Regions from separate parts of the Vibrio sabulosilitoris genome, predicted to be linked through region 2. Evidence: riboswitches for the same ligand, from Rfam matches in the RefSeq annotation. Region 2 holds a riboswitch; the other holds the start of a gene.
The links. A riboswitch is a leader RNA that binds a small molecule or an ion and turns the genes downstream of it on or off. The one in region 2 is predicted to bind lysine.
Positions count from the first base shown of each region.

Region 1: it holds a riboswitch for lysine, as region 2 does, so the genes downstream of both, ACZ5R2_RS07355 (Na+/H+ antiporter NhaC family protein) here and lysC (lysine-sensitive aspartokinase 3) in region 2, are expected to answer to the same signal.

Region 1 is NZ_AP029599.1:1,527,244-1,538,076, forward strand. It holds gene menE (o-succinylbenzoate--CoA ligase) at 1-528, shown strand, start outside; gene ACZ5R2_RS07320 (hypothetical protein) at 615-782, shown strand; gene ACZ5R2_RS07325 (MFS transporter) at 779-2,650, opposite strand; gene ACZ5R2_RS07330 (Tim44 domain-containing protein) at 3,023-3,913, shown strand; gene ACZ5R2_RS07335 (DUF1244 domain-containing protein) at 4,142-4,456, shown strand; gene ACZ5R2_RS07340 (YciK family oxidoreductase) at 4,703-5,446, opposite strand; gene sohB (protease SohB) at 5,861-6,922, shown strand; gene ACZ5R2_RS07350 (H-NS family histone-like protein) at 7,108-7,518, opposite strand; lysine riboswitch at 8,122-8,321, shown strand; gene ACZ5R2_RS07355 (Na+/H+ antiporter NhaC family protein) at 8,435-10,024, shown strand; gene ACZ5R2_RS07360 (LysR family transcriptional regulator) at 10,130-10,833, opposite strand, start outside.
Region 2 is NZ_AP029599.1:851,948-862,780, reverse strand. It holds gene ACZ5R2_RS04280 (pyridoxal-phosphate-dependent aminotransferase family protein) at 1-1,042, opposite strand, end outside; lysine riboswitch at 1,229-1,405, shown strand; gene lysC (lysine-sensitive aspartokinase 3) at 1,495-2,847, shown strand; gene metH (methionine synthase) at 2,942-6,622, opposite strand; gene ACZ5R2_RS04265 (hypothetical protein) at 6,827-7,207, shown strand; tRNA gene ACZ5R2_RS04260 (tRNA-Asp) at 7,430-7,506, opposite strand; rRNA gene rrf (5S ribosomal RNA) at 7,549-7,664, opposite strand; rRNA gene ACZ5R2_RS04250 (23S ribosomal RNA) at 7,824-10,710, opposite strand.

The sequences.
Region 1 (10,833 bases), 680 kb from region 2:
CAGCCGGGAGTGGGGAGCCTGCTGGCGAGTCGTGAACTCATACTTGATGAGCAGCAGATACTGGTTAAGGGCGCGACCTTAGCTTGTGGCTACTACTGTCAGGGCGTGCTTCATCCGCTGGTGGATGAGACTGGCTGGTTTCACACCAACGATCTTGGGCGATTTGTCTCTGGGGAGCTCAATATCGATGGTCGAGCTGACAACTGCTTTATCTCCGGTGGAGAGAACATCCATTGCGAGGAGATTGAGTTAGCCACCAATCGCCACTCTGATGTGGTTCAGTGTGTGGTTGTGCCAGTCGAGGATGCCCAGTTCGGTGCACGGCCATTACTTCTGGTTGAGACACGTTCGCCGCTAGATGTGCAAGATATACAGAACTTTCTAGCGCAAGAATTGGTTAAATTTAAGGTGCCCGAGCGTATCGAATCCTTACCCAGCGCCCTTATCGGTAGAGGGATTAAGCTATCTCGTTATCAGGTTAAGCGCTGGGTAAACAGCCACTTCACTGAACTTAAAGTTATTTTCTAGCACCTTTCGATATTTCAAACTCGTTGGCCAAGAAATTATTCTTACTGTATTCACGTTCAGTAAATATAGGATAATTGGCCAGCGCGATGGTGAAATGGATTTTAATAGTGGTGATTGTGTCTGCATTGGGAGTGGCACTTAGCAGTGAGGCGTTAGCTAAATCGCTGGCCGAGTTGGTCGCTTTTGTCGGCTTAATTGCCTTGGTGTGGCATCGTCGTGTGCACACCAAGACAAAACCTAAGTCGATGCGCTAGCGGAATTCGGCTCTCAACGCCCTGACTTTTTCGAACATCACTTGATTTGTCGCCTCTTGCGGCGCAACCGGCTCTCCCGCTTCGACCTCAATTCTTGACCAAAAACGGCTTGGTAGCCCTTTGCAGGCGCGCCCTTTGTAACGGCTAAAGTAACTGCCCCACATGCCTTTTAGTGCCATTGGGATAACCGGAACAGGGCTTCGGCGTAAAATAATATCCATGCCACGCATAAATTCTTGTACCTCGCCATTGTGCGAAAGCCTGCCCTCAGGGAAGATACAAACGATATGGCCGTGATTTAACGCCTGCTCCACTTCAGTGAACGCACGGCGAATAGAGCCACGTCGCTCAGCCGAAATAGGGATCACGCCAGCACGATTGAGAAAGCCGCGAATAGGCTTGAAGTTTGCGTAATCTTCTTCCATCACAAAGCGGATCAAGCGAGGACAAACCGCGCTGAGCAGCAGCGCATCCATATAACTAACGTGATTACAAACAATTAACGCGCCGCCCTGCTTGGGAATATGATGCAGGTTCTTATGCTTAACTCGATACATAGTATGGGTCAGCACCCAAACCAAAAACCTCACCGCAAATATGGGTTCCTTGTGGATCAGCTTAATCACCATCAACACATTTAATACGGCAATTAACTTAAATACCCCAATTATCGTCATTTCAAGCACCGATAGCGCGACAATACCAAGCACAGCGCTACCCACCATGAACAGCGAGTTAATAATATTCAGTCCGGCAATTACTTGCGCGCGTTGCTTTTCATCGGCACGTTGCTGCATCAGAGCGTATAGTGGCACGATAAACAGGCCCCCGGATGCGCCAAGTAACAATAGGTAGCTAAACAGAGGCCAGAGTTGTTGGTAGCTGATAAATTCCATCAAGGTGTGAAAGCGCGGTAACTCGTTGGGAACGGCTTGGGCCATCAGCCAACCAAACAGGCTGATCCCCACGCTACCGATTGGCACAATACCGATATCAATTCGGTTGTTGGACAATTTGTCACAAGTTAGCGAGCCTAGCGCAATTCCAATTGAGAATAGCGCCAGTAAGAAAGAGACGGCTGCCTCGTTACCGCGCAGATGAATTTGGGTGAAGTTGGGAAATTGAGTCAAATACACCGCCCCCAAGAACCAAAACCAACTGATGGCGATCACACACCAGAAAATCGTATGATCTTGACGAATAATGGCCAGCGTTGCCTTGGTTTGTCGATAGGGCTGCCATTTAAAGCTTATGCTTGGATCTCCAGCGGCGGCAAACGGAATACTCCGGCTTGATAGGTAACCGGCAATGGCAAACAGGACAACGGCCCCGGCAGCAAGATAGCGCGCACTCTCGGCTGAGGCGATAAATCCAGCCCCGATGGTGCCAAGTAATATGGCGAGAAAGGTGCCAGTCTCAACCAAAGCGTTGCCTGATACCAGCTCTTCTTGTTTGAGCTGCTGGGGAAGTAAGGCATATTTGACTGGACCAAAAAAGGCCGATTGCGTGCCCATTAAAAACAGCAGCAAGAGCAAAATCAGATAGCTTTGGGTAATAAAACCAATTGCACCCAGCAGCATGATCGAGATTTCAAACAACTTGACCTTGCGAATGTACCAAGATTTCTCGTATTTATCGGCAAGCACGCCTGCAGTCGCAGAGAAAAGAAAGAAGGGTAGGATAAACAAGCCAGCTGCTAGGTTGATAAACAGATTACTTGAAATCGGCAGCGCAGCGCTGCCAGCGAACGCGACGAAAATTAACAGCACATTTTTAAAGATATTGTCGTTGAACGCACCAAAGAACTGAGTGACAAAATAGGGTAGAAAGCGTCGCGAGCGAAGCAGTGTGGATTGGTGGTTAGCCATCAATGTTCCTTATGATTGCCAACTGGCAAGATAGTTTGAGATTAAGTCCGGGAGTCGCTGTTTACCATCGACGGAGTGCGAAGATAGAATCGGTCCTACAATAGTCAATATACCCAAGTGACCGACTTGGCTAAAAACTGAGGGCGGCTAGCCTAGCAAATCTCGCTGAAACTGCATCTTGAGGTCACTTGGGTATATATTATGAACCATGGTTTATAACGTCAATGCTTGTGCTGGTGGTGTTTCGTGACCTTGGTTACAGCATTGCGCAATCTGCAATATCCTGATACATCAATTCAACGTCGCAAAGTTCCAAAACTAACAGGATGACGTTACTATGATGTTGCAATCATCCATCTATCAAGGAACTGTATGAAACGTTTACTCTCTCTTATCGCACTGATCATCGTCTCTGTGTCGGTTGCACCCTACGCGGAAGCAAAACGATTTGGTGGCGGTAAATCATTTGGTAAGAGCTTTAGAACAGCGCCGGCTCCAAAACAGCAACAGCAAAACACTAATACCTTACGTCGCGATCAAAACCAAACGCAGAACCCTGCAGCGGCTAACTCAGGGCGTCGTGGTATGATGGGGGGCCTTCTGGGTGGCCTGTTAGCGGGTGGCTTGCTCGCTGCGTTCTTTGGCGGAGCATTTGAAGGTATTCAATTTATGGATATTTTGATCATCGGTTTGATTGCCTATTTTGGATTTAAGCTGATGCGTGGTTTGCTTGGCAGTCGCCAGGGCAGCATGAATCAGTATCGTTCACAACCAGCGTTCGGTGGTCAGGCTCCGAATATGGATAGACCTAATATGCAAAGCTTTGAGCAGTCGGGTGCCCCTGAACAACCAAGTGCGCAGGGTTTCGGTGCTCAAACTGATGTCCCACATAACTATCCAGCCGGTTTTGATCAAGCGGCGTTTATTAATGGCGCTCGTGAGCATTACCGTATTTTGCAAGGTGCATGGAATCATAATGAGCTTGAAACGATCCGTGAATATGTATCAGCAAGTCTATTTGAAGATTTGAGCGCCGAGCGTGCAAAACTGTCTGGCGAACAGCATACCGACGTTATGTACGTGGACGCGGAAATTGTGCGTGCCGACTACGACGCAAACAGCGCTCAGCTCAGTCTGCAATTTACGGGTCGTTATCGTGATACGGTTGAAGCGATTGAAGAGGATATCCAAGATATCTGGCACCTAGAGCGCGATTTGACCGTCCCTAATGCCCCATGGCTGATCGTCGGCATCCAAAGCTAACTCACTTGTTATTCAGTTTACAACGCCCAAGCAAACGCTTGGGCGTTGTGCTTTTAGGTACTCTTAACCTATCTCTAACTTCTATACCCAAGCAAATCTCGCTGAAACTGCACCTTGAGGTCACTGGAGTATAGATAAGGTATATAGTTATAAACTTAAGCTGGCAGATATTATCCAGAACTTTCGTCCCCCAAGCTTATCTTGAACAAACAGACAAGGAGTCGCTGAATGAATAAGCATAAACACGAGCAGCTATCACAACAGCAGCAAGACCAACTGGATGCGGCTGTTTTCCGTCGCTTGCTCGCACACCTTGACGCGAATAAGCAGGTACAAAATATCGACTTAATGATTTTGGCAGGCTTCTGCCGCAATTGCTTTAGCAAATGGTACAAGGCAGAAGCCGAGCAACTCGCGTTGGACATCGATATCGACGATGCGCGTCAAAGAGTGTATGGCATGACTTACGACGAGTGGAAGACCAACCATCAACTCCCAGCCACCCCGGAGCAACTCGCGGCCTTCGAGGCCAAAAACAAGTAAGTTTCGAGGTTCGAGGATGGGTGTTGCCCTACGAGGAGCGAGGAGTCCAGCGCGCGTTGTGGGTGACTCGCTCACCGTAAGCGAGGTTGCGAGCTTTTAATCTAAGTAAACGGCGGCACCACTTTTTGAGAAACGATGAAACTACCACACCTAGCAGACTACTCGTACCTCGGAACAAAGTGTAACTCGTCCCTCGCACCTTTCTTCGCACCTCGGAACGAAGTGTAACCCGATCCTCGCCCCTTTTTAATTTTTAGGCTGTGCGTCAATGCATTGACCGTGTATGTCTCGTCCTTCTGGTGCCATGAGATACAGATAGAGGGGCATGATATCGAGTGGCGTTTTCAACTCTGAGGCATCCTCGGCTGGAAAAGCTTTGGCGCGCATTCCTGTGCGAGTGCCACCAGGGTTAATTGCATTGACTCTTAGGTTGGAGTCACTGTATTCATCCGCCAATACTTGCATCATTCCTTCAGTGGCAAATTTAGAGATAGAGTAGCTCCCCCAGAATGCACGTCCTTGGTGACCGACGGTTGAAGATGTAAACACTAGTCGGCCATCTTCACTTTTCTTTAATAGGGGTAACAGCGCCTGGGTCATCAACATGGCCGCTTTGACGTTGGTCTGCATTACTTCATCAAACATGCTCTCTTCTATCTGATCAAATGGGCACAGGACACCAAGTGCGCCTGCATTGTGCAGCACCCCATCCAGTTGGCCAAATTGTCCCTCTATGGTATCAGCCATGTCGAGATAATTCTGTTTAGTCGCTCCCATCATATCCAAGGGGATAATGGCGGGCTGTGGGTAGCCTGCAGCCTCAATTTCATCGTAAACTGCTTCGAGCTTGTCGACTGTTCTACCAAGTAAAATGACCGTGGCACCATATTGTGCAAAACTCAGAGCGGCCTGTTTACCAATACCTGCTCCTGCTCCGGTAACTAATATAACCTTGTTTTTTAATGTATCAGCTGAGACTAAGTAATCCAAAATACGATTCCCTATTACGTCGTGTAATCAAGTATGAGGTAGTGAGTCCCTAAGTAACTTTTGAGGTCGTTGGCTCTCCTTTACCGGGAGGATTGCTTTGCTTGTTGTCTTCTGTAGGGATCGAAGCGATAGATTCAATCTGTTCGCCCTCGGCACCAATTAACCAAGCAAATATGAACAAAAACGCACCTTTGAGTTACTTAAGTATAATTGTCAGTTGTGTTTATTTCTTCCTGAACAGTACAATAGCCTAACAATAAAGTACAAAACAATAACTACGTTCGGCTTAATTGAACACGGTGACACCGATGGATCTTGTTTGCTCTGTTGTGAGACAGTTAGTCGTGCAATCTGGTTCTAAGCTTACAGCTGATCTGTTTTGTCGGTATTTGAAATATGATAGAGGGAAGAATATTGGAATTTTTGTTGGACTACGGTCTATTTTTCGCCAAAATCGCCACGATAGTGATTGCTATCGTTGTGTTATTAGTGTTAGCAAAGGCGGTCAATGGTAAGCAAAATAGAACTAAAGGTGAGTTAGAGATCACTGACCTCAGCCAATCTTATAAGCAAAACATCGAGCAACTTGAACATCATCTACATGATGCTGCTTTTATCAAGGCTCGAGATAAAGCTGAGAATAAAGCTGAGAAAGAAAAGAACAAGGCACGCGAAAAAGAGATTAAAAAGGCTGAAAAAGAAAAGCAGCTAGATACAAAGCGTGAACCACATCTGTTTGTTCTTGATTTTCATGGCAGTATTGACGCTAAAGAAGTCGCGTCTCTGCGCGAAGAAGTCACCGCAATTATCTCGGTGGCTCGAGAGGGGGATGAGGTATTACTTCGACTAGAGTCAGGTGGGGGAATGGTGCATGGTTACGGTTTGGCTTCCTCTCAATTGGATAGAATTAAAGCAGCTGGTCTGCCATTGACTGTTGCCGTGGATAAAGTCGCAGCAAGTGGCGGTTATATGATGGCTTGTATTGCCGATAAATTAGTCTCAGCTCCCTTTGCTATCGTTGGCTCTATTGGTGTAATTGCCCAATTGCCCAATTTCAATAAACTGCTAAAAAAGCATGACATTGAATATGAGCAACTAACTGCAGGTGAATACAAGCGCACATTGACTATGTTTGGTGAAAACACCGATAAAGCTCGGGATAAGTTTAAGCAAGAGCTTGAAGAAACGCATGACTTGTTTAAAGATTATATTCGCCAACGTCGCCCACAGCTTGATCTATCAAGCGTTGCAACGGGTGAGCATTGGTTTGGTACCACCGCAAAAGACAAAGGTCTAGTAGACGAAATTACCACCTCTGACGATATTATTGTGGCAGCATGTAAAGACAAAACCGTGCTACAGATTCAATATGTACAGAAGAAAAAATTGGCAGACAAGTTGGTAGGCGTTGCCGGTGAAGTGGCGGATAATGTTTTACTAAAACTTATTCAGCGTGCTCAAAAACCGATTGTATAACCCCAAGATACTTAGGGCTACAATGTGAGTTGCCATAGCCTTCAGGGTCCTAACTCACTATTGTTGGTCTTTTGTCAGAAATAAGTAAATATTACTTATTTGGTTCACATACCAAATTGCATGCACAAAATACTAAAAAAGGCTCATAAATGAGCCTTTTTTCATATCAAGTGAAACTTGAAAGTTTAGATTGCAAAGTCTTCTAGAGACTTGCCTTCATCCAGCGCAGCTTGGATAACAGATGGAGTGCGGCCTTGGCCTGTCCATGTTTTCTCTTCACCCGACGCATCGACATATTTGTATTTTGCTGGACGAGGAGCGCGTTTGGCTTTTGGCTTAGTTTTAGTCGCTTCACCAGACAACGCAGAAATTAATGCTTCAACGTCGATACCATCTTTAGAAATTTGCTCGGCAATAGCAGCAAGTTTTGCTTCTTGTTCTGCTTTTGCTGCTTGCTCAGCTTCTGCCGCGTCGCGGCGTTCATCGACAACAAGGGTAAATTTTTCTAACGCTTCTTCAAGTTGCTCTAGAGTTAGTTCACGTGCGAAGGCACGAAGACTACGGATATTAAGTAGTGTTTTTGTTAGTTCCGACATGACTCTTCCCATTAATTAATTAAGTCAACATTAAATATCATATACCCAATATTAGAGTGTGACAATAATATATAGACAATATGCTCGCGCATACTATAGGAAGATTAAAATTTCGCAATCTAAATCGCGCTTTTATTGTCGCAAAAGTTAGAATAATTGCTTCATTTATTGACACTAGAGTCTAAAAATTGTTCCCACAGTAGTGAACTTATGCACTAAAACATCCTTTAGTGACTTTTTTATCTTATCTTTTGAGTGGTTTTTGTTCAAAATGTCGCAAAACAAATCATATGGCTAAAAATATTCTTTTTTTAACAAAAGTAGGGAATATCCTGCAGCTTTCACTGCAGCGTGATCTAGATCACGCTTGTGTGACGCTATCAGCTACTAAGGTTTTGCCTCAAGTTGACCATTGGTTAATTGAAGGTTTGGGGAAGGTTTCGCATCTGTAGCACGCTAGGTGCGCCTCTTAGGCGATGTGACAGTTATCTAGGTATAATGTGTTGCAAATCAAAATTCCATAAGTAGAATGACCCGCACCTAATGCTTGAGCATGTTAAATCTGTTGCAAATTCTTGTTTGTGAGGTGATTAATTTTAAAGCTCAAGCGGTAGAGGCGCGATAGTAGATCAGTAGCGTTGGTTGGGGTGATGCCAATGAACCCACGTGAAAGGCTCTATCGCCGAAGTAGACTTGCTCATCAAGGCAGTTTGCTGGGGTTGCGCTCGAAAGACGCAACACTGCCATAGTCTATACTCACAAGGTATGTGGGGTAGAAATTACTATGGAGCGCTACTGTGGGGTTGGGTTGGGCTTTCGCCGACCTTTCTTATCTCTAGCCATCACTTATCGGTGCTGGTTTCACTACAGTAGATCTCTGACCACATAACTACAATGAATTTGGTTTTTGAAGATCATGAATTTAATCGATTTTGCATCGTCCCCGATGTCATTAATACCAGCCTTGGTAGCTCTCACATTAGCGATTGTAACCCGTCGCGTATTACTCTCTCTTGGTGTTGGTACTGTGCTTGGTGCGCTGCTGCTTAACGGCTACTCTCTGTCAGCATCTGCAGGCTACGTAGGTTCGGTAGTCTCAAGTGTGTTTGTTGAAGACGGCGGTGTCAACGAGTGGAATATGAGTATTGTTGGCTTCCTTGTGCTTCTTGGCATGATGACCGCATTGCTAACCCTTTCTGGTGCAACTCGTGCTTTTGCAGAGTGGGCTCAGTCTCGAGTTAAGAGCAAGCGTGGCTCTAAGCTTCTAGCGGCATTTCTAGGCGTATTCATTTTTATTGACGACTATTTTAATAGCCTAGCAGTCGGCGCGATCTCTCGCCCGGTTACCGATCGCTACTACGTATCACGCTCTAAGCTGGCTTATATCCTTGATTCAACTGCAGCACCTATGTGTGTACTCATGCCAGCTTCAAGTTGGGGTGCTTACATCATGACGATCGTTGCAGGTATCTTGGTCTCTCATGGTGTAACTGAATACTCTGCAATCGGCGCTTATGTGCGCATGATCCCGATGAACTTCTACGCGGTATTTGCGCTATTGATGGTCTTTGCCGTGGTTTGGTTCCAACTTGACGTTGGTCAAATGCGTAAGCATGAGATTGAGGCCTCACAAGGCCATGGCTTTGAAGACGACAAGTCAGCAAAAGAAGAGCTCAACGAAGACCTTGGTATTGAGCCAAGTGAAAACGGTAAAGTATCGGATCTAATCCTACCTATCGTCGCGCTTATCGCAGCCACGGTAGTTGCCATGCTCTATACTGGCGGCTCAGAGCTTGCCGCGGAAGGCGAGGCCTTCAGCCTTCTTGGTGCCTTTGAGAACACCGATGTGGGTCGCTCGCTGATCTACGGCGGCGTGATCGGTCTGGTTGTCGCTCTTGTGACGGTATTCAAACAAGGCATGCCAGCGATTGAAATCGGTCATGCACTTTGGGTAGGTGCTAAGTCGATGTTTGGTGCGATCCTGATCCTGGTGTTTGCATGGACAATCGGTACGGTTATCGGTGATATGAACACAGGTAGCTACCTGTCGACACTGGTAGAAGGCAATATTGGTCCACAATGGTTACCGGTTATTCTATTCTTGCTGGCGGGTGTCATGGCTTTCTCGACCGGTACTTCTTGGGGTACGTTTGGCATCATGCTACCAATCGCTGGTGATATGGCAGCAGCGACGGACATCGCCCTGATGCTACCAATGCTAAGCGCCGTACTTGGTGGTTCGGTATTTGGCGACCACTGCTCACCAATCTCGGATACAACCATTTTGTCTTCGACAGGTGCACGTTGTAACCACATTGACCACGTAGCGACTCAGCTGCCCTATGCGGTATCAGTGGCTGTGATCTCAGCAGTTGGTTACATCACGCTAGGCTTTAGCTCTTCGATCGCAATCTCATTTGTTGCAACGGCAGTCGCCTTTGTTGCGGTATGCTTTGCTCTATCAGCAATGTCTAAGTCTAAGATGGCAAGCTGCGCGAAAGCGTAATTTGGTAAAAACGTAACGCTAAACGCCGCTTGATATTGTCGAGCGGCGTTTTTGTTATTTATGACTTCTATACCCAAGTGACCTCAAGTTAAAGAGTCTATTAAATTAGCTTGGGTCGATATGAGCGGTGACCAAGCGCTGTTTAAGGTAGTCAACGAATAATCGAGTACGAGTGTGCTCGTAATCAAGCTTGGGGTAGTATGCATAGACAGTTTGTTCCTCGGCACTAATATCGGGTAGGAGGCGAACCAATTGACCCCTCTTTACCTCATGCTCAATCATAAATTCACTGACGATCATTATCCCCATCCCTGCCTTTCCTGCATAAAAAAGGGCTTCTGGATTGGTGGTAGAGAAGTTACCACTAACCAGCAGACGCTTGTTGTTTAAGACACGGTATTCTCGCTCGGGGCGCTCGCCCCAAATCAACACATTATGATGTTGTAGATCCTCAAGGGACTCGGGCTGACCATACTTTTCGATATAGCGTGGCGCAGCATAGAGGCCGACTTGGCGTTCTAACAGTGGTGTTTGTCTCACACTGAGTGAATTAAGTTGCTCTAATTCACGAGAAATAAACACATCGAGGTTCATCTCGGGAATTTGGCCAGGCACTGTGGTGATTAGCTGGATACGAATATCAGGATAAAGCTCTAGAAACTCGTTTAAATACTGCACAAGAAACTTAGAGCCCACTGCAACCGTCGCGCCAATTTTAAGCAAGCCCTTGGGGGATGCGCTCAGTGAGCGAGTTTCATCGACCAGAGATTGCCAGCCTTCAATCGACTTTCGACTGCCATGATAAAACA
Region 2 (10,833 bases):
TCCGCCATGCCTTGCCAGCAAGCGCGCCCAAACCAGCCCCAATCTCAAGATTGAACTCATTGAGTAGCTCTGAGCGCACCTGCGCTTCATCGATGCCTTCAGGCACATAAACGGCGTTGAGCTGAGGCAGGCGATATGCCTCATCAACCACAAACGTAAAGCCAAGACTCTCCAGCCCCTGCTTTAGCTTGTCGTGCATTGCTTGGTGACGCGCCCAGGCTTGCTCTAGACCCTCATTTTGGAGTATGACTAATGACTCGTGGAGCGCATAAAGACTATTCACCGGTGCAGTATGGTGATAGCTACGTTTACCCTCACCACTCCAGTAACCCAGCACTAGGCTTTGGTCGAGAAACCAACTTTGAATAGGATGGGTACGTGATTGAATCTTCTCGATAGCTGCTGGTGAAAACGTTAATGGAGAAAGGCCTGGCACGCAGGATAGACACTTCTGACTTCCAGAATAGACCGCATCCAACTGCCACTCATCCACTTTGAGTGGAACACCTCCGAGCGAAGTAACGGTATCAACTATGGTTAGCACACTATGACGTTTAGCCAGTGCGCCCAATGCTTGCGCATCACTGACGGCACCTGTCGATGTCTCAGCATGCACAAAAGCCAATATCTTAGCATCTGAGTGCTCAATCAGTGCCTGCTCTACCTTACTCACTGAAACTGGGGTTCCCCAGTCATCGTCTATCACTATCGCTTCACCACCAGCACGGACAACATTCTCTCGCATCCGCTCACCAAACACCCCATTACGACAAACAATAACTTTATCACCTGGCTCAACTAAATTGACAAAACAAGCCTCCATGCCCGCACTACCGGGGGCAGATACCGCAATAGTAAACGCATTTTGGGTTTGAAAAGCGTATTTAAGTAGGCTTTTGAGCTCATCCATCATCTGGATAAAGAGTGGGTCGAGGTGACCAATCGTGGGTCGACTCATTGCCTGAAGCACTTGTGGTGAGATGTCTGATGGGCCAGGTCCCATCAAGACTCGACGAGGGGGAATAAAGCTTTGGATAGACATACATCACTCCATTGAAATTTATTATTGTAAAACTAGCGACGCCGTTAAAGCATCGACCAGATAGGAACAAAATTGGACAGTTAAGTATAGAGTCACCAGCCAACCTATTGGGAGCAAATAGCAAAACTGCTAACAACTTCAAATATTGATTGACATTTTTGCACCAAAGCCGTTCAATGATCGACATAGAACAGAAGAGGAGCGCTGCCCAGGCAGGTGGATAGTGGAATCGCAATTCCGATACTATTTACCGAGGGGGAGTAGCGCCGAGATAGGAATTTTTTGCGAGATTTTCCTGTCGGTTGAATGGGCTGAATCCCTTCAACTGTCATCAGCTCAGTCTGATGATGAGCTTCTGAGGTCGTGACGGCACTTTTCTCACCCTCTGCTCACCCATTCCCTCTTCAAACATACTGGACGTTTAATCTTTTTGAAGTATAGGGAGACCAACTGTGAGCACATTTAATGTCGCCAAATTCGGCGGAACAAGCGTAGCCAATTTTGACGCCATGAGTCGTTGTGCAGCGATTATCGAGAGCCACCCATCAACACGACTTGTCGTGAGTAGCGCCTGCTCAGGCGTAACCAACTTGTTGGTGGCACTTGCCAATGGTGTTCCTGAGCAACAACAGCGCAGTGAGATCCTGCAGCAAATCGCCGATATTCATGAAGCTATCCTGGCAAAACTCAATCAAGCAGATGAGGCAGCTGCTGAGGTATATGCAATTCTAGATACCATTACCAGCCTAGCTGAGGCTGCCTCGATCCAATCTAGCACTAAGCTAACGGATCATTTGGTTGCGTGTGGTGAGCTGATGTCAACCCACATCCTTGCCCAATTAATGCGCGAGCAAGGCATCAACGCGGTTCGCTTTGATATCCGCGAAGTGCTCAAAACCGATAGCAACTTTGGCCGTGCAGAGCCAAGCCTTGAACAAACCGCTGCTCTTGCCAAGGATATGTTGGTCCCTTTATGTCGAGAGCAGGTGGTAGTGACCCAGGGCTTTATTGGCTCAAATGATGAAGGTGATACGACAACGCTAGGACGAGGAGGCAGTGACTATAGTGCCGCCCTAATCGCAGAAGCGGTTGAAGCATCAGGACTGGAGATCTGGACCGATGTTCCAGGCATCTACACTACTGACCCACGTATCGCTCCCAATGCCGCTCCTATCGCTGAGATCAGCTTCAGTGAGGCCTCAGAAATGGCCAACTTTGGCGCGAAGATCCTTCACCCATCAACGCTGGTTCCTGCGCTGCGCCACGACATTCCTGTATTTGTGGGCTCCTCACGTGAGCCAGAGAAAGGTGGGACTTGGATCCGCCACTACGCTGAAACCACACCGCTGTATCGTGCACTTGCACTGCGCAGTAACCAGACCATGGTGACTCTGCGCAGTGCAAAAATGTTCCACGCCTATGGCTTCCTCGCTAAGGTGTTTGAGATCCTAGCCAAGCATAAGATCTCGGTCGATCTTATCACTACCTCGGAGATCAGTGTGTCGTTGACCCTTGATCAAACTGATACCTCGGGTGGTGCACCGCAACTGCCTGTCGCTGTTCGCGAAGAGCTAGAAGAGATGTGTCATGTAGAGGTAGAGCACAACCTCAGCGTGGTAGCGCTTATCGGCAACAATATGAGCGCTTCAAAAGGCTGTGCAAAACAAGTCTTTGGCACATTGGAAGACTTCAACCTACGCATGATTTGTTACGGTGCTAGCCAACACAACCTGTGCTTCTTGCTCCATGAATCTGTTGCTAAGCAAGCGGTGCAAAAACTTCACCAAGAGCTGTTTGAGAAGTAATGACTTTTCCATAATGCTTGTTGCCCCCAATCGCCGGGGTTGACCAAAACTAAGCCCCTCATTGTAAGGGGCTTTGTTATTTTTTTATCAGTGATTAGCCATTAATGTTGGGCCCTAACCACTTTTCTGCCTCTTCAAGCTCCCAACCCTTGCGATCGGCGTAGCTCGCAACCTGGTCTGGTTGGATCTGAGCAATGGCAAAATAGCGAGATTCAGGGTGTGAGAAGTACCAACCTGATACCGAGGCCCCAGGCCACATCGCGTAGCTTGAGGTCAGTGACATGCCAATATTTTGCTCAACATCGAGCAGTGACCAGATGCAGCCCTTTTCGGTATGCTCAGGACATGCAGGATAACCTGGTGCAGGGCGGATCCCTTGGTAGTTTTCACGGATCAGCTCTTCATTAGAGAGGGCTTCGTCCGCAGCATAACCCCAAATTTCCTTACGTACTCGTTCATGCAAGTACTCAGCAAATGCCTCCGCAAGGCGATCGGCAACCGCTTGGATCATGATCGCGTTGTAATCATCACCCTCGGCCTTGAACTGATCAGCAAGCTCACGCTCACCTATACCACCCGTCACAGCAAAACCACCAATCCAGTCCGGCTTACCGCTCTCTTTTGGCGCGATATAGTCAGATAGACAGTAATTATAGCCTTTTGGCTTCTCTGTCTGCTGACGCAGGTTACACAGCACTTGCGCGACTTGCGTGCGAGACTCGTCGATATACACCTCAATATCATCTCCGACACTGGCTGCCGGGAATAGGCCGCATATACCACGGACCTTGAGTAGTCCCTCTGCCTGGACTCGATCTAGCCACTCATTAGCATCTTGGTAGAGGCGCTGAGCCTCTTCACCGACCTCTTCATGTTCAAAGATCTTTGGGTACTTACCGACCAAAGACCAAGTCATAAAGAATGGGGTCCAGTCAATATAATCTCTTAATATTGCCACATCGACGTCATCAAAGATGTGAATACCTGATTTCACCGGCACTGGCGGAGTGTAGGAACTCCAATCAATTGCGACTTTGTTCTCTCGCGCCTGCTCGAGTGTCACCGGTTTGGTTCGCGGCTTCTTACGATTATGCTGATCACGCACTCGCTCATAATCCGCATCCAATTTGGTCACAAAATCAGGTCTGAGTTCATCAGAGAGGAGTGAGGTACAAACGCCCACTGCGCGTGAGGCATTGTTGACGTAAACTACAGGGTGCGAATAGTTTTTTTCAATTTTAACCGCAGTATGCGCCTTAGACGTGGTGGCGCCACCAATCAAGAGTGGCAAGTCAAAGTCTAAGCGCTCCATCTCTTTAGCCACATGCACCATCTCATCAAGCGATGGGGTGATCAGACCCGACAGGCCAATGATGTCAACGTTCTCTTCTTTGGCTACCTTGAGGATCTTTTCACACGGCACCATAACGCCAAGGTCGATGATCTCGTAGTTATTACACTGCAAGACCACACCAACGATATTCTTACCAATATCATGAACGTCGCCCTTCACTGTCGCGAGCAAGATCTTACCGTTTGAGCTCCCCTGTTGCTTTTCAGCATTGATATAAGGTTCCAAGTGCCCAACAGCTTGCTTCATCACGCGCGCCGACTTAACCACTTGTGGCAGGAACATCTTACCCTCACCGAACAGGTCACCGACCACGTTCATCCCATCCATGAGAGGCCCTTCAATCACCTCCAAAGGCTTGGTGGCATTCTGACGTGCTTCCTCAGTATCCTCAATAATGAACTCAGTGATCCCTTTCACCAGAGCATGCTCTAAACGCTTGGCAACAGGCCAAGTGCGCCACTCAAGCGCCGATGCATCATCTTCTTTACCCACGGCATTTTCACGGTACTCTTCCGCAATCTCTAGCAGTCGCTCAGTGCTATCATCGCGACGGTTGAGAACCACATCCTCAACGGCTTCACGCAGCTTCTCCGGCACGTTGTCATAAATCTCGAGTTGACCTGCGTTAACAATGCCCATGTCCATACCGTTTTTAAAACAGTGATAGAGGAACACCGCATGAATCGCCTCGCGAACGTAGTTGTTGCCGCGGAATGAGAAGGAAACGTTCGACACCCCACCAGAAATCATCGCATGCGGGAGGTCACGTTTGATATCTGCCACAGCCTCAATAAAATCAACCGCGTAGTTATTATGTTCCTCAATACCGGTCGCAACCGCAAAAATATTCGGGTCAAAAATGATATCTTCTGCTGGGAAACCAACCTCATCGACTAGAATGCGATAGGCATTGGTACAGATTTCCAGTTTACGCTCACGAGTCTCAGCCTGCCCCTGCTCATCAAACGCCATAACGATCACAGCAGCACCATAACGGCGGATCAGCTTAGCTTGCTCAACAAACTTCTGTTTGCCCTCTTTAAGTGAGATGGAGTTAACGATCCCTTTGCCCTGGATACATTTCAGCCCAGCCTCAATCACCTCCCACTTCGAGGAGTCGACCATAATCGGTACGCGTGAGATCTCAGGCTCTGACGCACACAGATTGAGAAAGCGAACCATGCATGCCTCGGCATCCAGCATCCCTTCATCCATGTTGATATCGATGATCTGGGCACCGTTTTCAACTTGCTGGCGTGCAACCTCTAGAGCCTCATCGTAAAGCTCTTCTTTGATTAGACGCTTAAATCGAGCAGAGCCAGTAACGTTGGTGCGCTCACCAACATTGATAAATAGGCTATCTTTCTCAATCGTTAGCGGCTCAAGTCCAGATAGACGACAGGCAACCGAAAGCTCGGGCAAAGCTCGCGGCTTGAGGTCAGCAACAGCCGTAGCCATTTGGCGGATATGTTCTGGTGTTGTGCCGCAACAGCCACCTATCATATTAAGGAAGCCACTTTGTGCCCATTCTTTAACATGACTGGCCATCTCTTCCGGTGACAAGTCATATTCACCAAACGCATTCGGTAAGCCGGCGTTAGGGTGGGTGGAAACATAGGTCTCAGAGATACGAGAAAGCTCTTCGACGTAAGGTCTTAGTTCATCAGGGCCAAGTGCACAGTTGAGGCCAAAGGTAATTGGGTTAACATGACGCAGCGCATTATAAAATGCCTCAGTGGTTTGTCCCGAGAGAGTACGTCCAGATGCGTCGGTAATGGTCCCGGAGATCATCACAGGCAATGTGGTACCCATTTTCTCAAAGACACTATCAACGGCAAAAGCACAGGCTTTAGCGTTAAGGGTATCAAAGATGGTTTCAATAAGGATCAGATCACAGCCACCTTTGATCAGCGCACGGGTTGATTCAGAATACGCTTCAACTAACTGGTCAAAGCTGACATTACGGTAGCCGGGATCGTTCACATCTGGAGAGATAGAACACGTGCGGTTGGTCGGACCTAACACACCCGCGACATAGCGAGGTTTCTCTGGTGTCTTTTGCGTCCATTCATCGGCGGCAGCGCGAGCTAGCCTCGCAGCCTCATAGTTGATCTCCTCGCTCAGGCCCTGCATATCATAGTCGGCCATCGCGATGGTGGTTGCGTTAAAGGTATTGGTCTCAAGAATATCCGCACCGGCTTCTAGGTATTCGCTGTGAATAGCCTTAATCAGCTCTGGTTGCGTTAGAACCAATAAATCATTGTTTCCCTTTAGGTCACAATGCCAATCAGCAAAACGTGCTCCTCGATAATCGCTTTCCTCGAGCTTATGTCCCTGGATCATGGTGCCCATGCCACCGTCGATCAACAGTATCTTTTGCTTGAGTTGAGCCTCAATCTGCTGTCTTACATTCGTTCCCACTTTACAGCCTCATTCCGTGTTCATTTCCTACATCCTACCACACAAGCTACAGATATCTAGACGTCTAAATAAACCGGATAGATTAATTTTTGATTTCATCTAATTTGGTCGTTTTACCTATGAAGAGGTTTATCAAACAATCTGTGAGTCACATATAAAATGGGCAACAAAACAAATAGGAAGTATGTTCGCTGGTACTTTTGGATGCCGGATGAACCAATTAAGTCACAAGCCAGTGGCGTAGCAGTACAACTAAAACAATCAGGCTGGTTTAGTAACAAATTACTAGGCCGCGCTGTTATTAAAGACATCAGTTTAGGCGGGGCAGGAATCCTGGTATCAAACCGAGTTGAAGTACCCAAAAATATTCTGATTGAAACCTCAACTGGTCAGCTTTTCAATGCAGAGATTGTCTACCAACGCGATGAGGGAGAGCTCTTTACCTTCTTAGGTGTGCTTTGGACTGATAACAATGATGAGGCGCGAATTGAGCTAATTAAAGAGGCGCAGGAGCTGACCAATACCGAGCCTCGTAATGAAAATCCAGAAACGAGAGTCGAGAGTCGAGAAGCGAGTAAAAGATAAGTGCGAATTCAGGGGCGAGGGTCGGGTTTCGGGCTTTCGCCCTCCGAGGTTCGAGTGGTGCGCGTGAAACGTTCGACGCCAACGAAACTCCTCGTTCCTCGAAGCGTAAGCGTCCCCGAAGTGCAACGTACCCGCCCCCTCGACTCTCGCTTCTCGCAACGAAGTGATCTCGCCTCTGAAATGCAAAAAAGCCTCAGCATTTCTGCTGAGGCTTAATATAAATGGCGGAGTGGACGGGACTCGAACCCGCGACCCCCGGCGTGACAGGCCGGTATTCTAACCAACTGAACTACCACTCCGCAGTGGCGTACTTGCTATCAAGCAAGTGTCCAAAATTTAAAGCCTGGCGATGTCCTACTCTCACATGGGGAAGCCCCACACTACCATCGGCGCTATTGTGTTTCACTTCTGAGTTCGGCATGGAATCAGGTGGGTCCACAACGCTATGGTCGCCAAGCAAATTCTGTTTTTGTCTTCACTTTTTCAAAAAGTGAAAGCAAAAGATTCGGAAAGCTGTAAGCTTAAAACTCGTCTCTCGACTCTCGTTTCTCGCTTCTATTCTCTTACACATTCAAAGTTCTTAGCTTTGAGTCCATCAAAACCCTTTGGGTGTTGTATGGTTAAGCCTCACGGGCAATTAGTACAGGTTAGCTCAACGCCTCACAACGCTTACACACCCTGCCTATCAACGTTCTAGTCTCGAACAACCCTTAAGGATACTTAAAGTATCAGGGAAGACTCATCTCAGGGCTCGCTTCCCGCTTAGATGCTTTCAGCGGTTATCGATTCCGAACTTAGCTACCGGGCAATGCGATTGGCATCACAACCCGAACACCAGAGGTTCGTCCACTCCGGTCCTCTCGTACTAGGAGCAGCCCCCTTCAATCTTCCAACGCCCACGGCAGATAGGGACCGAACTGTCTCACGACGTTCTAAACCCAGCTCGCGTACCACTTTAAATGGCGAACAGCCATACCCTTGGGACCGACTTCAGCCCCAGGATGTGATGAGCCGACATCGAGGTGCCAAACACCGCCGTCGATATGAACTCTTGGGCGGTATCAGCCTGTTATCCCCGGAGTACCTTTTATCCGTTGAGCGATGGCCCTTCCATACAGAACCACCGGATCACTATGACCTGCTTTCGCACCTGCTCGAATTGTCATTCTCGCAGTCAAGCGGGCTTATGCCATTGCACTAACCTCACGATGTCCAACCGTGATTAGCCCACCTTCGTGCTCCTCCGTTACTCTTTGGGAGGAGACCGCCCCAGTCAAACTACCCACCAGGCACTGTCCTCAACCCCGATTAGGGGTCTAAGTTAGAACATCAAACATACAAGGGTGGTATTTCAAGGATGGCTCCACTAATACTGGCGTACTAGTTTCAAAGCCTCCCACCTATCCTACACATGTAGGCTCAATGTTCAGTGCCAAGCTGTAGTAAAGGTTCACGGGGTCTTTCCGTCTAGCCGCGGGTACACTGCATCTTCACAGCGATTTCAATTTCACTGAGTCTCGGGTGGAGACAGCGTGGCCATCATTACGCCATTCGTGCAGGTCGGAACTTACCCGACAAGGAATTTCGCTACCTTAGGACCGTTATAGTTACGGCCGCCGTTTACCGGGGCTTCGATCAAGAGCTTCGACCTAAGTCTAACCCCATCAATTAACCTTCCGGCACCGGGCAGGCGTCACACCGTATACGTCATCTTACGATTTTGCACAGTGCTGTGTTTTTAATAAACAGTTGCAGCCACCTGGTATCTGCGACTCCCCATAGCTCCATCCGCAAGGGACTTCACCGCGAGGAGCGTACCTTCTCCCGAAGTTACGGTACCATTTTGCCTAGTTCCTTCACCCGAGTTCTCTCAAGCGCCTTGGTATTCTCTACCCGACCACCTGTGTCGGTTTGGGGTACGATTCCTTACAATCTGAAGCTTAGAGGCTTTTCCTGGAAGCATGGCATCAATGACTTCACTACCGTAGTAGCTCGACGTCGTGTCTCAGCCTTAAAAAGAGCCGGATTTACCTAACTCTTAAGCCTACGCACTTGAACCTGGACAACCATCGCCAGGCCCACCTAGCCTTCTCCGTCCCCCCATCGCAATTGTAAGAAGTACGGGAATATTAACCCGTTTCCCATCGACTACGCCTTTCGGCCTCGCCTTAGGGGTCGACTTACCCTGCCCCGATTAACGTTGGACAGGAACCCTTGGTCTTCCGGCGAGGAGGTTTTTCACCCCCTTTATCGTTACTCATGTCAGCATTCGCACTTCTGATACCTCCAGCAAGCCTTACAGCTCACCTTCAACGGCTTACAGAACGCTCCCCTACCCAATAACTAAAAGTTATTGCCGCAGCTTCGGTGTATAGCTTAGCCCCGTTACATCTTCCGCGCAGGCCGACTCGACTAGTGAGCTATTACGCTTTCTTTAAATGATGGCTGCTTCTAAGCCAACATCCTAGCTGTCTAAGCCTTCCCACATCGTTTCCCACTTAGCTATACTTTGGGACCTTAGCTGGCGGTCTGGGTTGTTTCCCTCTCCACGACGGACGTTAGCACCCGCCGTGTGTCTCCCGGATAGTACTTACTGGTATTCGGAGTTTGCAAAGGGTTGGTAAGTCGGGATGACCCCCTAGCCTTAACAGTGCTCTACCCCCAGTAGTATTCGTCCGAGGCTCTACCTAAATAGATTTCGGGGAGAACCAGCTATCTCCAGGTTTGATTGGCCTTTCACCCCTAGCCACAAGTCATCCGCTAATTTTTCAACATTAGTCGGTTCGGTCCTCCAGTTGATGTTACTCAACCTTCAACCTGCCCATGGCTAGATCACCTGGTTTCGGGTCTATATCCAGCAACTCGACGCCCAGTTAAGACTCGATTTCTCTACGGCTCCCCTAGATGGTTAACCTCGCTACTGAATATAAGTCGCTGACCCATTATACAAAAGGTACGCAGTCACACTTTGAGGTGCTCCTACTGCTTGTACGTACACGGTTTCAGGTTCTATTTCACTCCCCTCACAGGGGTTCTTTTCGCCTTTCCCTCACGGTACTGGTTCACTATCGGTCAGTCAGTAGTATTTAGCCTTGGAGGATGGTCCCCCCATATTCAGACAGGATATCACGTGTCCCGCCCTACTCGATTTCACTGATTATGATATGTCGGTTACGGGGCTATCACCCGGTATCGCGCCACTTTCCAGAGGCTTCACCTGTATCATTAAAAGCTTAAGGGCTAGTCCAATTTCGCTCGCCGCTACTTTCGGAATCTCGGTTGATTTCTTTTCCTCGGGGTACTTAGATGTTTCAGTTCCCCCGGTTCGCCTCACTAACCTATGTATTCAGTTAGTGATACTCTCTTATGAGAGTGGGTTTCCCCATTCAGAAATCCCAGACTCACAGGTTGTTACTACCTAATCTGGGCTTATCGCAAGTTACTACGTCTTTCATCGCCTCTGACTGCCAAGGCATCCACCGTGTACGCTTAGTCACTTAACCATACAACCCCAAAGAGTTTCGGAGTTGTCGTTTAAACAACCAAAGTTGTCTGCAATTTTTATACATGATGCAGACTCGATTTTGCCGGACTCAAATATTAAGTAGCTTTCGCTACTTCCAAGA